Regions from separate parts of the Mesorhizobium onobrychidis genome, predicted to be linked through region 1. Evidence: predicted binding sites of a transcription regulator. Region 1 holds the regulator's gene; each other region holds the start of a gene.

Region 1 (4,210 bases):
AACGCAGATGCTCGGTTCGGAAATCCAGACCCAGCTCACCGGCCGTGTCGTTAGGCTCGATCAGATGGCGAACGGCCGGATCAGGCTGACCATCGACGTGATGTCGACCGCCCGGCCGACACTGCGTTATGCGCCGGAACGTGTCAGGGTTTCGGCACGCAAAATTCCCGCTGAGATGACCTCAGGCTCGGTGGCAACCGGCTATGTGAGGCTTCTGCCTCCGACTGGCCCGGTTAGGCCGGACAGTTATGACTTCTCCTTTGACAGCTATTTCGCCGGTATCGGTGCCAGTGGCTTTTTCCTCGGCAATCCGAAGATCGTCGTTTCCGAAGATGCACCGTTCGCCGCGCGGCTTTCTTCCTCGATCGAAAAGGCGCGCGAAACCATCGCCGACCATATCAGGGACAGCATCGGTGGCGCCGAGGGGGAGATTGCCGCCGCGCTGATCGTCGGCGTGCGTGCCGGCATTCCCGAAGAGATAAACGAATCGATGCGGCGCACCGGCATCTACCACATCATCTCGATTTCCGGCCTGCACATGGCCCTTGTCGCCGGCACCATCATGGGATTGCTGCGCGGCGCCTTTGCGCTGCTTCCCGATTTTTCGTCGCGCCGGCCGGTCAAAAAATATGCGGCTGCTGCCGCACTCGTTTCCATCGCTGCCTATCTGATCTTTTCCGGTATCGTGGTCGCGGCTGAACGCAGCTTCATCATGCTGGCGGTAATGCTTGTCGCCGTGCTGTTCGACCGGGCGGCACTCACCATGCGCAATCTGACGATTTCAGCCATCGCTGTCATCGTCGTGTCGCCGCACGAGGTGGTCGGCCCAAGCTTCCAGATGTCCTTCGCCGCGACCGCTGCTCTCGTGGGCGCCTATGCCGGCTGGTCCGACTATCGTGCCGACAAGGCCACGACGCCGCCACAGCGACGGTCACCGATCGCTTTCGTCACGCGAAAACTCGCCGCTGGTACAGGTACCATCGCAATGACCTCCATCATTGCCGGCAGCGCCACCGCGCTCTTCGCCATCTGGCACTTCCAGCGCGTCTCGCCGCTCAGCCTGTTCGCCAATCTGGCCGTCATGCCGATCGTCACGGTCGTCATGTTCCTGGCCGTCGTCAGCGCCTTGGCAATGCCTTTCGGCTTCGACGGCCCTTTCCTATACATGATGGGCAAGGGGCTGACGGCCATGATTGCAATATCGGGATGGATCTCCGAGCGGTCGCCGGTCGATGCAGTCGGGCTGATCTCGTTGCAGTCGGTTCTGCTGGTGGCGGTCGCCCTGGTCATCGCCACGATGGCGACGACATGGTTGCGGCTTGCGGCACTTCCCTTTGCGCTCGCCGGCTTGCTGACGATTTCCGAGACGCGCACCCCCGACGTGCTGATTTCGGAAGATGCGCATCTGGTGGCGCTGCCGATCGGCGGCGGCGAACTTGCCGTCAACCGGGTGCGGTCGAACGAATTCACCACCGACAACTGGAAACATGCGCTGGTTTCAGCGACCATTGTCGAGCCGGAGACATTCGAAAAAGGAGACGTGCGGTTCGACATCGCCGACCCGGCCGACCTGCCGCCGGGAGCGCCCTTCTACTGCACTGCCGGCCTGTGCCTCGCCCGGCACCCGTCCGGCGCGATCATCGCGCTCGCCGACGACCGCAAAACCGCACGGCCAGCCTGTGCCTTTGCGGATTTGATCGTCATCGACGATGCCACAGCCTATTACAATCCCTGCCGCAATCCGCTGGTTCTCGTCGTCACAAAACGGCAGCTCGCTCGCATGGGCAGTGCCGCCGTCTTCTTCGATCCGCTATCGGCGACGACGCGCGCAGAAATCCATTTTGCCGTCAGACAGCCATATAGGCCTTGGCATGAGCAGCGGAGATTTTCGCGCGAGGCAAGGGGCCTGCCGCCATACCGCAGGGCCGAGAAACCCAAAAAGCCTGCCGTTCAGTAACGCCGGATCAGTCCAACGAGCTTGCCTTGCACCTTGACCCGGTCCGGCCCGAAGATGCGCGTCTCGTAGGCCGGATTGGCGGCTTCCAGTGCGATCGAGGCACCTTTGCGGCGGAACCGCTTCAGCGTCGCTTCCTCCTCGTCGACCAAGGCGACGATGATCTCGCCAGGCTGGGCGGTGTCGGCGTTGCGGATGATAACCGTGTCGCCGTCGAAAATGCCGGCCTCGATCATCGAATCACCCTTGACCTCCAGCGCGTAGTGCGTGCCGCCGGTGATCATGTCCGGTGGCACCGAGATCGAATGCGTCTGGTGCTGGATGGCGTCGATCGGCACACCGGCAGCAATGCGGCCCATCACCGGGATCGAGACGGTGGCAACGACGTCATCGTCGTTGCCGGCCGCAGGCATGCGTGAAGGCGCCGGCTTGATCTGTCGTCCGAGGCTGCCCTGCCCAAGGCTGCCCTGAATGACGCTTGGCGAGAATTTGCGCGCCGCATTGAGGCCGGGCGCGATCGAATCGGGCAGGCGCAGCACCTCCAGCGCGCGGGCGCGGTTGGGCAGGCGGCGAATGAAACCGCGCTCCTCCAGTGCCGTGATCAGCCGATGGATCCCCGACTTCGAGGCGAGGTCGAGCGCTTCCTTCATCTCGTCGAACGAGGGCGGAATGCCGCTTTCCTTCAGCCGCTCGTGGATGAACATCAGCAGTTCATGTTGTTTGCGTGTCAGCATCGCGACCCCCAACAGAATCAGAAAAACAAACCCAGAACAAACACTATCTGTTCCAGTTGTGTTCCGCAACCGTTTAAAGTTTAATGAATGTGTTGACGTTTTGTTCAGCGTAGCATCAGCACGCTGCACGCGGCGCCCGTCGCGGCTGGGGGAGCGAATGGCTCGCGCACGATCAGCCCGTTGGCGTCGGCCAGCATTTTGAGCATCGAGGAATCCTGGATGCCGAACGGGGTCGCCAGCAGCGTGCCGGCTTCTTCGCTCACCACGGCGCGTGCATAGTCCTGCCTGAGATCGTTGGCCGGCATGGCGGCGCCGAGCCGCGCCTGACGCATGTCCTGCCGGAAGGCGCGGCCGCCGAGCCGCGCAAGCAGCGGCTTCAGAAAGAGCTGCGTGCAGACCAGGCTCGCCACCGGATTGCCAGGCAGGCCGATGCAGCGGATGTCGCCCAGCCGCCCGAACATCAGCGGCTTGCCGGGCCGCATGGCGATTTTCCAGAAATCGAGCGTCATGCCTTCACCGGTCAGCACGTCATGGACCAGGTCATGGTCGCCGACCGAGGCGCCGCCCAGCGTGACGATGACGTCGGCGCCTGCGTCGACCGCTTGTTTCACCAGCGTGGCGATCGCCTCCTTGCGGTCGGGGGCGATGCCGAGATCGAGCGCGCTGGCGCCGACCGAGCGGGCCGCGGCGGCGACGCCATAGGCATTGGACGAGATGATCTGGTCGGGGCCAAGGTCGCTGCCCGGCGGCAGCAATTCATCGCCGGTGGCGATGATGGCGACCAGCGGCCGTTTCACCACGCTGACCTGCGGGTGGTTGGCCGACGCCGCCAGCGACAATGCCGCCGGATCAAGCGGGCGGCCTTTCTCCAGCAGGACGTCGCCCTTCGAGAAATCGAGCCCGAGGCGGCGGATGTTGCGGCCTTCAACCGTCGACGCGGTCACTTCGACGCTGCCGCCGCCGCGGTCGCGGACATTCTCCTGGATGACGATGGTGTCGGCGCCTGCAGGAAGCGGCGCGCCGGTGAAGATGCGCACGGCCTGCGCCGGGCCGACTGTTCCGGCAAAGCCGCGTCCGGCCGGCGCCATGCCGATCACCGAAAGTCTTGCGGGCACGGACGCGACGTCCTCGGCCCGCACGGCATAGCCGTCCATGGCGGACGCGTTGAACGGCGGCTGGGTGTGGAGCGCCAGAAGCGGCTCCGCCAGCACGCGGTCGGCGGCGTCCATCAGGGCGACGCATTCAGCGTGCAAGGGCGCAGCATCCTCAAGCAGGCGCTCGAGCGCCTCGGCGACCGGAAGCAGTGCCATTATTGGCCTGCCCCCTTGGCGTCCGCCTTGTAGTCGCCGGATTTGCCGCCGGTCTTTTCCACCAGCCTGATGCCCGAGATCACCATGGCGCGGTCGACCGCCTTGGCCATGTCATAGATGGTCAGGCAGGCGACCGAGACGGCGGTCAGCGCTTCCATCTCGACGCCGGTCTTACCTGTGACGCGGGCCAGCGCCGTGACCTTCAGGCCTGG
Region 2 (4,210 bases), 2.9 Mb from region 1:
GCCAGCAGCACAAGGCGCGGCTTCAACGGCTCGTCGCCTGCGACCAGCGTGCCGATCGGCGCGCCGATCCAGCGCAGCGTGCCGTCGGAGCCGAGCGCGATGTCACCGTTGGCCGAGGCGCCGAAGCGTTCGGCCCGCGCCTCGAATTCGGCTGCAAGCGCCTTCTGGGCTGCTGTACGCACCGCCTTGGCATCCTCGCCGCCGGCGCTCTGGTCGGCGGTGAAGCGGAACCCCTGCAACTCGCCGACATGATGGCCTTCGACGAGGACGGTTCCGGTTGGGCTGATTTCGGCTTCAGGCATGGTATTTTCTCTAAGGCGCCGCATGAGGACCGAAGTCCTGCGGTCTACGAAGCGTTTCGTCAACCGCTCATGCAGCGCATCCGACAATCTGTCTTCGATTTCGCGCGTCTTTTCCTGCCAGTGTGCCTGATCGGCCAGCCAGCCGGGCCGGTTGGAAACGAAAGTCCAGGTGCGGATCTGGGCGATCCGGTGCGACAGCGTGTCGATGTCGCCCTCGGTGGTGTCGGCACGGCGCACCTGCTCGGCCATGTAATTCTCGTCGACATGGCCATGCCTGGCAAGGTCCGTATAAATCGAGGCGATCAGGTCGGCATGCTGAGCCGGCGCGATCTTCCTGTAATCGGGAAGGGCGCAGGCCTCCCACAACAGCGCCACGCGCCTGGCGTCGGTGGCAAGCGCCCGGATGTCCTCGTCGCGGGACAAATGCTCGAGCGCCTGCGCATCCACCGCCGGCAGCGCGCGCGTCAGGCCTTCAACCGGCGCGTTGGTCTCGATCGAGCGCTTCAGCGCGTCGAGGTTGGCGAAATCGAAACGCGCGGTGCGCCATTGCAGCACCTTCACCGGGTCGAAATCATGCGCTTCGATCTTCTTGACCAATTCCTCGTCCAGTGGATCGACCTGGCCCGTGACGCCAAAGGTTCCGTCGCGCAAGTGCCGGCCGGCGCGGCCGGCGATCTGGCCGAGCTCGGCCGCTGTCAGATTGCGGTACTGGTAGCCGTCGAACTTGCGGTTCTGGGCGAAGGCGACATGATCGAGATCGAGGTTGAGGCCCATGCCGATCGCATCGGTGGCGATCAGATAATCGACATCACCCGACTGGAAAAGCGCCACCTGCGCGTTGCGGGTGCGGGGCGATAGCGCGCCGAGCACGACGGCCGCACCGCCCTGCTGGCGGCGGATCAGTTCGGCGATCGCATAGACCTCGTCGGCGGAAAAGGCGACGATCGCCGTGCGTCGCGGCAGGCGGGTAAGCTTCTTCGAGCCGGCATAGGCCAGATGCGACAGCCGTGGCCGCGTCACCACCGACACGCCCTTCAGCAGACGCTGGAGGATGCCGTGCATGGTAGCTGCGCCGAGCAGCAGTGTCTCCTGGCGGCCGCGTAGATGCAGGATGCGGTCGGTGAAGATGTGGCCGCGCTCGAGATCGCCGGCTAACTGGACCTCGTCGATGGCGACGAAGGCGGCGTCGGTCTCGCGCGGCATGGCTTCCACGGTGCAGACCGAATATCTGGCGCCGTCGGGCTGGATCTTCTCCTCGCCGGTGATGAGCGCCACCTTGTGAGCGCCGACCTTCTCGCAGACGCGTGAATAAACCTCGCGGGCGAGCAGCCTGAGCGGCAGGCCGATAATGCCGCTTTCATGCGCCACCATGCGCTCGATGGCGAGATGGGTCTTACCGGTGTTGGTCGGCCCGAGCACGGCGGTCACGTCGCGGCCCGACAGGATCAGCGGTTCAGTGTGTTTCGGCTGGATGTTCATCGACCTGGAAATAAGGCTCTCTGCCTCGCGTTGTCGGGAGCGCGCCCCGTGGCGGCGCGTGTGACAAGCGACACATAGGGATTTCGGGCGCGAAGCGAAAGCGGAATGTTCCGACGGCAGCACGAAGGCTCTCGTCCGGTGTTGTCAACCGGTCCTGATTTAACAGTTGGAACGAGTCTGGAACGAATCAGCTACGAATCGCTGACTCTTGCTGATTCAGGTTTTGTTCACGGCTACATCTGGGTTTTTTGCCGGCAAGTCTCACCACATGCTGAATCGCCGAACTGGCCCGATTCATGCAGGGCGGACGTCGTCGTTAACATTTGCCGATGAACGATCGGCGCATGCCGGCAGGCGTCACCCAACATTATGAAACTATTGATCTTTCCTAACGCGCCTTAACGGTTTGAGGGACGTTTTCGACCTTTGTCGTTAACCTTCCGGTCAAAGCCGGAACGAAAAGGCGACGAATCAGCGCTGGCGAATATTTCCCGTTTTGTTCACCCCAATATGTTGTGTTGTGAACAGGTTTTCCACCGAGAATCCACAGGCGGGTAACAGGGTTTTTGCACAGGCCGTGCGGTCGCCGTTAACCTTTGCGTGCCGCTTCGGCACGAATCGGTGTCACGTCCGTCGGTCGGCGCAGTCGCGCAAGAGGACCAGACCCGGCCAACAATGCTGAACGGCAGGTTCAAGAAACGTCCTCTCCCACGGCATAGCGCTGCAAAGTAGGGCCGACGTTCTGAATGATTTCATCGTGGGACAGGGCGACGACGGGCGGAAGCCGCAGCAGGTATCGGCACATCGCCAAACCCAGCAACTGGCTCGAAACGAGCCCGGCCCGTCGACCCGCGTCGGCGGGATCAGCGACCGCCGCAACGACCGGCCTGACCTGGTTGCCAAATACGTCACGCAGCTTTTCGGCGGCGAATTCGTTCGACGTCGCCGAACGCAGCAGAATTGCCATGCCAGGACCGCTGGCCGGGCCTTCCCAGATTTCGAGAAAACGCCTGATCAGCGTTTCACCGATGGTGTTTCGGTCGATCGCCCGCAGTGCCGGCAATTGCAGGTCGACGACCGCCGCGCTGGCGAACAGGTCGTCCTTGCTGCGGAAATAGCGGATCACCATGGCGGGATCGATCGAGGCACGCGCCGCGACGTCGCGGATGGAGGCGCCGTCATAGCCGTGCTCGGCGAACAGGAGCCTCGCGGCCTCGAGGATTTGGGCGCGCGTGCGGTCCGATTTGCTGGGTTTCTTCGGCTGATTCTCGGTCATGAAAATTCATATGCCAACGCCCGTTGACAAATGCAATAGGTTCAATTAGAAAGTCAACAATCGTTGACAAATGGAGAGAAAAAATGTTGCCCGATACAACGGAAGTCCTGATCATCGGCGCCGGCCCGACCGGCATGGCGCTGTCCATCGTGCTGCACCAGGCCGGTGTCGATCATGTTCTGATCGACAGGCTGGCGCAGGGCCTTCAGACCTCGCGGGCTGGCGTCATCCACGCGCAGACGCTGGAAACGCTGGAGCCTCTCGGCGTCACGCAGCGGCTGAGCGAACTTGCCCTGAAGCTGCAGAATTTCGCCATCCGCGACCGCAATCGGGCGCTGCTCATGCTTGATTTCGGCAAGCTTCCGTCAAGGCATCCCTATTTGATGATGCTGCCTCAGAACCTGACCGAGCAGGTGTTCGCCGAACGGATCGCAGCCCTGGGCGGTGTGATTCACCGCATGATCGAGGCCAAGGCGGTCGTTCAGGATGCTGACGGCGCGCGCGTGACGGTGGTCGAGAACGGCCGCGAGAAACTGATATCGGCACGCTATGTCGTTGGTGCCGACGGCATGCAAAGCCTGGTGCGCAGGTCGACCGGCATCGAGTTCGACGGCGCGGCCTATGACGCTTCGTTCGTACTCGCCGATGTTCGTCTCGACTGGCCGGTTGGGCCGACGGAAGTGTCGCTGTTCTTTGCACCGGCCGGGCTGGTGGTGGTGGCGCCGCTTCCGGACGGATCGTACCGGGTCGTCGCGACAATGGATGACGCACCGGAAAAGCCCGAGATTGCCGACATCCAGGCGCTGCTCGACAGCCGCGGACCGACCAAGAAAAGAACCCGGGTGCTCGACCTGTCGTGGAGCTCGCGTTTTCGTGTGCATCACCGCCTGGTCCGCTCGTACCGCAAGGACCGATTGTTCCTCATGGGTGATGCCGCGCACGTGCACAGCCCGGCGGGAGGGCAAGGGATGAACACCGGCATCATCGACGCGGTTGTGCTTGGCCAGTTGCTTGGCGACGTGGTGAACGGCGTGCGCCCGGAAGCCGAACTCGACCTCTACGAAACGCTGCGACGCCCGGCGGCCCAAGAGGTGCTTGAACTGGCGAGCACGATGACCGACATGGCGCTTACCCGCAGTTCGGTGAAGCGGTT
Region 3 (4,210 bases), 3.3 Mb from region 1:
TGCGCCCTTTTCGCTTTCGTCGCGCATATTGGCTTGCGTCAGCATGCGGCACAGATGGCCCCAGCCCTTGCGGTCCTGCGGATAGGCGAGAACGTCGGGCGTGCCATCGCAAAAAACCAGGCGGCAGCCGGGATGATAGGAAAGACCTTCCACCTTGGCCTGCTGCCAGGCGCGCACGACACCGGCCACCGTGTTGCGGTCGGCAAGCCCGATCGACGAAAAGCCCAGAAACTTTGCCGCGACCACCAGCTCCTCCGGCTTCGAGGCGCCGCGCAGGAACGAGAAATTCGACTGGATGCCGAATTCGGCATAGGGAACGACCGTCAGCGCGTTCATGCGAAGACCCCATGCATGAACCAGCGCGGCGCGGCGTGCGAGGCCCCGTAGAGACCCTGGCGGTAGAGCCAGTAACGGCGGCCGTCGCTATCCTCGATGCGGAAATAATCCCGGGTCGCCTCCTGCCCCGACGCCTCCCGCCACCATTCCGGGGCGACGCGCTCCGGCCCTTCGGCGCGCGCGACCCGGTAGAGAGCCCGCCGCCAACGGAAGTTCATCGGCGGTCCCTCAGGCATTTCGGTGGCCGGCACCTCGATCGGTTCGGGCGAACGGAACAGCCGGATCGGCCGTTCCGGCCGAAAGACAGGCTTGGAGGAAGTGTCTTGTATCTTGCCCGGCTTCTTCGGCGGAGAGACCCTTTGCGGCGCCTCCGCATAGGGAAGCGTGGCGACGGCGCGCTCCGGCAGATGACTCTCGACGGCAACCGGTTTCAAAACCGCGCTGTCGCCGAGTCGGGCGCGGATGCGGTCGGCGAAAAGGGCGATATCGGCGCCGTCATCGCGCGTCTCGCCGGCGAGATCCGCCTGCTGCATGTCGAAGGCCGCGGCCGACAGGACCGAGAGGCGCACGAGATCGAAGCCATAGCCGGCATCGATGTCCTGTTCGAGCGCGGCAAGCCTTTCGTGGAACAATTTCTGGATCAGCAACGGCTCGCGCAACGGCCGCGACGTGCCGACGGCGATGCGGCTGACGGCGCCGTCGACGCGGAAAAGCAGCAGCGCCAGCCTTCTTGCGCCCTCGCCGCGGCGCTCGAGGTCCGCCTTCAATGTCGTCGCCAGCATTTTCACCAGCCGCTCTATTTCGTCGGTCAGCATGACGGGTTCTGCGAGATGGCGTTCGACCGAAAGCGGCGCGACCGGCAGGCGCGGCGACACCGCCTCGTCGAGGCGGCCGAGCGCCTGGTCGAGGCGCAAAAGCAGCGATGTGCCGAAGCGGCGGGCGAGCGGCGCGCGCGGTGCTGCCATGACGGCGCCCGCCGTGCGCAGGCCGACGCTTTCCAGGCTGGCGCGGATATCAGGCTCGATGCGCAGCGCCGCCAGCGGCAAGGGTGCGAGAAGCGCTTCCTCTTCGCCGCAGGGGACGATGCGGTCACTGGCAAACCGTGCCGCCGCCCAGGCAGCACCTGGTGTGGCGGCAAGGCCGGCGCGGACATCGAAACCCTGATGGAAAAAGCGCGACAGGATGTCGTCCAGCATCGATCGTTCGCCGCCGAAAAGATGGGTGCAGCCGGTGACGTCGAGAAACAGGCCGTCGGCCGCGTCGATCGCCACCAGCGGAGTGTAGCGGTCGCACCAGTCGGCGAGGCTTTCGAGCAGGCGGCGATCGGCCTCGGGATCGGCTTCCACCACGTCGATCGACGGATGCATGGCGCGCGCGTCGGCTATGCCCATGCCGCGCTTCAGGTGAAGCGCCTCAGCCCGCTCGTCGAGGGCGGCGATGCGCTGCGCGTTCCCCTGGCGATGGCTGATCACCAGGGGCAGGTGATCCGATCGCCGGGAACGCCAGGACCGCCCCAGACGCTGCCGCAGGATCCTTTCCGCGGCGAGATGCGGAAACCACAGGGACAGGATTCGCTGCCCGTTCTTCCCCGGGCCTTCTTTCCTCGAAACTGCGTTCATCGGGGTTCCACTCCAGTGTGAATTGTCCTGGCAAGGCCGTGCGGCTCTTGCCGATGCTGACGGTGAAGGCGGGGCGGCCGATCGAGCCGGCGAGCGGCCCGGCGATCGTCTCGCGTGGTGCCGACGGCGCCGCCGACAGGACGAGGCGGACGGGTGCCGCCGTCGGCTCGGGTTCGCCGGCCTGGCGCAGCAGGAACACCGGCCGGCCGGCATTCTGTGCCCGGGCGTGCAGCCGCCGCGTCGCCGTGAGGTCCAGCCGCTGCGGACTGCCGCGGATTTCGAGGATGACGGCGGCGAGCGCCGTCATCCGGGCGGCCTCCTCGGCGGTCCACAGCGCGTCGAGGAGCCTTGGCGCCTCGGAAAACAGCAATTGCTCCGGCTCGATGCCGAAAATGGCGTGAAGCCCTCTGGCATAGGGAAAGCCGGCTTCGCGGAAGATCTCCGCGGTGCCGATCCACAGGACCGGCAGTCGCGGCCCCTGTTTGAGGATCAGGCTGACGAGCGACAGCGTGAAGCCGGCGACGGCCCCGGCATCGCGGGTGGCGGCGCCATAGATCTCGCTCAGCGCCGCCTTCGGCAGGCCGCCGCTGAGCGCAGTATCGAGACCTTCGGCGCCGGTGCGCAGAAACGCATCGGGCGGCGCCACGGCGAGGCCGCGGCGGACGATTGTTAGATCCCGGGGCGTGACATCCGCATCAACGGGAGCTGCGCCGGCCGGCGCCTCCAGGCGCTCGGGCAGCGTTCCCTCGATCTTCGCGATCTGGCGGCGCAGGGCAAAAACAGTCTCCCGCGCCACGGCGCTTGTCGCCATGACGGTCAGCTTCCACTCACAATTGTTCCTGTTATGTTCTCTAGGATTCCAGAGGGCGCCCGAAGAGTCAAGCGGAGTCATGGGGAATTTATTCCTGCCCGCGCCGGGACGGCAAACCGGCCATTTGCCGAGTCCGGCTCGAAAGCCTATATGCCGGGATCAGAAGGACAAAGCATGGCCCGCATCTACAAGACCCGTACCTGGCACGACGAGCTTTCGCCGTCGATGGAGGAAATGGAGTTCCTGGCCTTAGAGGCTTACGCCCATCTGCCGGAGGAATTTCGCAAGCTGACCGGCGAGATTATCATCCAGATCGCCGAATTTCCGACCGACGAGATCATGGACGACCTGTCGCTGGAAACGCCTTTCGACCTGCTCGGCCTGTTCGAGGGGCGCGGCATCGCCGAGCGCTGGAATCCGCAGACCGGCGAGGGGCCGAACCGCGTCACGCTCTACCGCCGCGCCATCCTCGACTACTGGGCCGAGAACGAGGAGACGCTTGGCGATATCGTCACTCATGTGCTGATCCACGAGATCGGCCACCATTTCGGCCTGTCGGACGATGATATGGAGCGGATCGAAGAGGCGGCGGAGTAGGCTGTATTGATATTCAGGTGATGCCGGCCTGCGAACGGCAGTTCCCTGCGCTTCCGGTGCTCACGTACCCAAAGTACGCTCCGCTCCGGTTCTCGGGAAACCACCATTCTCGGCGCGGCCTGACCTGAATCTCAACACACCCTGCGTCGGAGCCTTGCAAAATCTACCAATCGCTGAGCTTGGTGTTGGGTCCGTATTCCTGACCCTCGATATCCTTTACCACGGCCTGGCCGCAGCGCATGGCCTTGGCCTCCATGTCGTAGGAATAGGTCGGCGAGCCGAACAGGTGCCAGCCCTTGTTCAGCGCTGCCGTCACCTTGTGGCAGAAGCTGGAATCGTCCGGACCGGACAGAAAGCGGTAGAGTTTCATTTTTCATTCCTGTCGTGAGTTGCCAATCATGCCCCGATGGCGGCCGCCTTCGCCAGCAGTTTTTCGGCCTGCGCCAGATGCAGCCGTTCGACCATTTTTCCATTCAGCGCAATGACTTGCCTGCCGGCATTTTCGGCAAGCGCGAAGGCATCCTTCACCGAGCGTGCCTCGGCCACCGCTTCGGCAGATGGCGCAAAGGCCCGGTTCGCGGCATCGATCTGGGCCGGGTGGATCAGCGACTTGCCGTCAAATCCCATGGCGGCCGCTTCCCCGCATTCGCGCGCAAAAGCGTCCAGATCGCGAAAATCGTTGAAGACACCATCGAGCAGGTCGAGGCCGCCGGCGCGCGCGGCGAGCACCATCTGCATCAGCCACGGTGAGAGATAGCGCCGGTCGGGCGTGGCGAGAATGCCGGTCTCCTTGACCAGATCGTTCGTTCCGGCAACGAAACAGACCAGCCGCGAGGCCGGATCGCGG
Region 4 (4,210 bases), 1.1 Mb from region 1:
CGCATCCAATCAATCCAGGAGACGGAGAGTATCGCGTGCGATTTCCGGCGCCTCGACGGCTTTCTCTTCCCGGCTTCCGGCAGGCAGGAATCCGATACCGAGCGCGAGCTGGACGCCGCTCTGAAAATCGGGATCGACGTCGAGAAGACCAGGGGCGTGCCGTTTGCAGGCTTTTCGGACGCACAGGCCCTTCGATACGCCAATCAGGCGACCTTCCACCCGCTCAAATATCTCCGCGGGCTGGCCGCAGGCATCCGCGCACGCGGCGGCGTGCTTTATGCCGATACCATCGTCGAAAAAGTCGAGGAGACTGACGGCGGCGTGCGCGTAACCACGGTTTCGGGCTTAACCGTGTCTGCCAAATCGGCCGTTGTCGCCACCAATTCGCCGATCAACGATCGGGTCGCGCTCCATACCAAGCAAGCCCCCTATCGGACCTACGCGATGTCGCTCGAGATCGCGCGCGATATCATACCGGATGCGCTGTATTGGGATACTGAAGACCCTTATCACTACGTTCGGCGTCAGCCTGGCGAGGGTCGGACCGACTTCCTGATCGTCGGTGGTGAAGACCACAAAACAGGACAGGCCGATGATGCCGGTGATCGCTTCGCGGCCCTGGCGGCCTGGACCAAAAGGCTGGTGCCCGATGTCGGCGTGGAAACCAGGCGATGGTCCGGGCAGGTGATGGAGACCGTCGATTATGCGGGGTTCATCGGCCGTAATCCTGGCGACCGCCGCGTCTTTGTGGCGACCGGAGATTCCGGCCAGGGCATCACCCATGGCGTCGTGGCCGGCCTGTTGATTTCCGACCTGATTCTGAAGGGGGAAAGCCCCTGGCGCGAACTTTACGAGCCGTCTCGCAAGACGGCAGGCGCGATCGGCGATTATCTGTCGGAGAATGCAACAGCGATCAAGAGTTTTGCCGAATATATCGCGCCCGGCGAAATCGATTCCGTCGACAAGCTGCAACCGGGAGAAGGTGCCATCGTTCGCGAAGGGCTCACCAAAATCGCTGCGTTTCGCGATGACGACGGTACGCTCTACAAGTGTTCGGCCGCATGCACGCATATCGGCTGCCATGTCCACTGGAACTCCCTCGAGCGCTGCTGGGACTGCCCCTGCCACCGCTCGCATTTTGCTATCGATGGCACGGCTTTGAACGGACCGGCCGTGTCGCCCCTGGCTTCGCTTGGGTAGGGCAGTAGGGCAGTAGGGCAGTAGGGCAGAAGGGCAGAAGGGCAGTAGGGCAGTAGGGCAGTAGGGGCCAATTTCTCTACTTCCTTGCACTGGCCAAGCCGGCTCACAATTCCTTTTCGGCCAGCTCGCGAAACGCGTCGGGGACCGACCGCCACTGGCCGAGCGCGACCGAGGCATAGCCGACCGCCTCCCAGCCGAAACGGTCGCGGATCTTGTCGATGGCGCGGTCGGCCGTCCAGCGCGCCGCACCCTTCCTGGTGCCGGGGCGGCGGCGGTCGTCGTCGAGGCCGAGCGGCAGTTCCAGCTGCAGGACCGATTGCTTCTCCAGATGCGAAACGGCGATCGCCAGCAGCGAGATGGTCTTTTCGTGCGGATGATCGACAAGCACCTTGCGCACCAGCGCCTCGGCGATCTCGGCCAGCATCGCGGTTGCCGAAATCGGCTGGTCGAGCGTGATCGAGCGCGTCACCGAGCGCAGATCGGCAAAGCGGACGCGAACCGTCACGGTGCGCCCCGGCCGGGATTTAGCCCGCAGCCTGGTGGCGACTCTGTCGGCCAGATGCAGCAGCGCCGGCACGAAGATCTTTGCCTCGGCCGGCTTCCTGCCGAGCGCCGATTGCGCGCCGGCCGATCGCGCCCGGCGCTGTGTCTCGAGCTTGCGCGGATCGCGGTTCCAGGCCAGTGCGTTGAGCTTTTCGCCCGCCGCCGGGCCGAGCAGCCGCTCCAGTGACGAGCCCGGCGTTTTCGCCAGCTCGCCGATGGTGTTGACGCCGATGCCGGCCAGCCGCTCCCTGGTGACCGGACCGACGCCCCACATCAGCTCGACCGGCAGATCGTGCAGGAACTCCAGCTCGTGGCGTGGATCGACGACCACAAGCCCGTCGGGCTTGGCCACCTGTGAGGCGATCTTGGCCAGGTGCTTGGTGCGCGCCACGCCGACCGAGATCGGCAGACCGAGCTCGGCCCGCACGCGACGGCGGATGGTTGTGGCGATCTCGGCCGGCGGACCGAACAGGTGGGTGCAGCCGGCGACGTCGGCAAAGGCCTCGTCGATGGAAATCCGCTCGACCACAGGCGTGAAATCGCCGAGCACTTGAATAGCCGCGTCGCCGAGCCGCTGGTAATCCTTGAAATGGCCGCCGACGAAAATCAGCCCGGGGCAGAGTTCCCGGGCGCGCCGCCCCGGCATGCCGCCACGCACGCCAAAGGCCTTGGCCTCGTAGGACGCGGCCAGCACCACACCGCCGCCGACGGCGATCGGTTTGCCGCGCAGGGCGGGGTCGAGCAACTGTTCGACCGAGGCATAGAAGGCGTCCAGATCCGCGTGGAGAATGTTGGCTTCCATCCGGCCCGTTCGCCCGCGGCGGTTCGAACGCCGCCGCATTGTCTTGAGGGTGGTCTCACCTGGAACATAAAGAGAACATTGCGGATGGATTGTCAAGGAGCTTGGAGGGTAATCGCTTCAGGTTTGCGCTGCCCCTCATCGCCCGCCGGGCACCTCTCCCCGTCTAGAGACGGGGAGAAGGGACACTTCGCCCAAGGATTTCGCCATCTCCAGCGTTGCAGAAAAGGGTGCCGACGCTAAGGCCAGCCCCTTCGCCCCGTCACTATACGGGGAGAAGGTGCCGGCAGGCGGATGAGGGGCAGCGCCAACGTACCTCTGGCCGCACTCGGTTCAAAATCTAACAGCTTCCGAGCGAGATTCTAAAGAAGAGGCATAGAAGACTGCGGGCATTTTCGCCAAATGGGGTTGCCTTGGTCAATAGTTCCGTCATCGCCAGCGTCGTGCTGACAGCGGTCATTGTAGTGGGGATCCCTGCAACGGCGGCAGCCGGTGCATCGCTGAAACCGAAAGACGGGCAGGCCGGCACTTGGACAGTCGAAGGCGAGTGCAAGCGCCTTGTCGCCCGGAACGAGAAGCTCGTTTGCACTGGTGAGGTCACGCGGGCGAAATTCTCCGACGGGACAATTACTTTCAGGTTTTCCGACGGTGAGAACTGGCTGGTCTTTCGCACGAAGGAAGCGACGGCCCGGCTGCGGCAAGGCTACAAAACCATTCTCGACATCGATGGTGTTGCCTTCGGCCCAGTCGGCAGCGAGCCTGAATTCATTACCAAGATAACTAACGCGGAATGCTCGTATGGGGCTCCGTATTTCGGTCAGGCCAAAATAGATTGCATGGCCATTGTCGATTTCCGGATGTGGGCTGCGACGGTCAAGACGGACGGGCGGCTGCCGGTGCCGGATAGCGAATATATTCCGCCAACGCGGTCCGCGCCGTAGTTGCCGTTCGCGGGGTCTCGCCGACCTCCAGCTTACGCGGCCTGCCGTGGCCAGAGGCGGTGGCCGTAGCGGCGGAAGAAGCGCGCCAGGAGCCGCTGCTGCCTGGCGCGGGCGAGATCGGCGCCGCGCCTTTCCTGGCGCCAGCGCGGCATGTTGCGGAACAGCACAATGAAGCGGGCGGCGTCCTCGAGCGCCTCCTCGGCCGACTGCGCCGGGCGGACCGCCGCCAGGAACAGCGCCTCGCCATGCTTCAGCCGGTCGACCATCGCTTTGCGCTGGTCATGGCCCTGGCGGGCCTTGCCTATGCCGTCGTGGCGGATGGCGGCGAAGGCCGCCAGCATGGCCGGGCTGTCGCCAGTATAGCCGCAATCGCGGGCGAATTGAGCGGAGAGGGCGTCCATCCTCGTTTCCTTGGCTTGCGGCGGCCGCGACGGATGCCCGGCCTTGCCGCCTATCCGATCGTCCGCGGCGCTAACTATCCATCGGTATGTGATACAAGCATAACTCAAAAATATGCGCAAGTTAAACTTTTGCACGGGTTGGGCAGAACTGACTCGACTCTTCGGGAAAAACCCCTAATGATGTGAACAAAACAGGAACTGAGGCACTAGGGACGATGGCATTGCCGGGCAAGGAAGCGACGATCGCCGAGGTCGTCTCGATCGCGGTCGAGTGCATCGATTGCGGCCGCAACAGATGGTGGAAGCCGGCTGAGCTCAAGCGCTTC

The links. The regulator LexA, encoded in region 1, represses DNA repair genes until DNA is damaged. The targets are predictions, from matches to a motif close to TGTTCNNNNTGTGTTCNG.
Region 2: a site for LexA is predicted at 1,949-1,966, ahead of IHQ72_RS06215 (helicase-related protein). Genes of this name have one in related genera too.
Region 3: a site for LexA is predicted at 2,790-2,807, ahead of IHQ72_RS04140 (ImuA family protein). Genes of this name have one in related genera too.
Region 4: a site for LexA is predicted at 2,606-2,623, ahead of dinB (DNA polymerase IV). Genes of this name have one in related genera too.

Annotation. Positions count from the first base shown of each region.
Region 1 covers NZ_CP062229.1:4,208,763-4,212,972, forward strand. Annotated here, with positions in the region: gene IHQ72_RS20890 (ComEC/Rec2 family competence protein) at 1-1,957, shown strand, start outside; gene lexA (transcriptional repressor LexA) at 1,951-2,688, opposite strand; gene IHQ72_RS20900 (molybdopterin molybdotransferase MoeA) at 2,793-3,998, opposite strand; gene moaC (cyclic pyranopterin monophosphate synthase MoaC) at 3,998-4,210, opposite strand, start outside.
Region 2 covers NZ_CP062229.1:1,291,192-1,295,401, forward strand. Annotated here, with positions in the region: gene IHQ72_RS06215 (helicase-related protein) at 1-1,781, opposite strand, end outside; gene IHQ72_RS06220 (TetR/AcrR family transcriptional regulator) at 2,473-3,057, opposite strand; gene IHQ72_RS06225 (FAD-dependent monooxygenase) at 3,141-4,210, shown strand, end outside.
Region 3 covers NZ_CP062229.1:873,447-877,656, forward strand. Annotated here, with positions in the region: gene IHQ72_RS04130 (error-prone DNA polymerase) at 1-336, opposite strand, end outside; gene IHQ72_RS04135 (DUF6504 family protein) at 333-1,808, opposite strand; gene IHQ72_RS04140 (ImuA family protein) at 1,750-2,766, opposite strand; gene IHQ72_RS04145 (metallopeptidase family protein) at 2,941-3,363, shown strand; gene IHQ72_RS04150 (DUF1737 domain-containing protein) at 3,527-3,733, opposite strand; gene IHQ72_RS04155 (HpcH/HpaI aldolase/citrate lyase family protein) at 3,760-4,210, opposite strand, start outside.
Region 4 covers NZ_CP062229.1:3,097,152-3,101,361, forward strand. Annotated here, with positions in the region: gene IHQ72_RS15385 (FAD-dependent oxidoreductase) at 1-1,200, shown strand, start outside; gene dinB (DNA polymerase IV) at 1,304-2,545, opposite strand; gene IHQ72_RS15395 (hypothetical protein) at 2,956-3,483, shown strand; gene IHQ72_RS15400 (hypothetical protein) at 3,516-3,884, opposite strand; gene IHQ72_RS15405 (hypothetical protein) at 4,100-4,210, shown strand, end outside.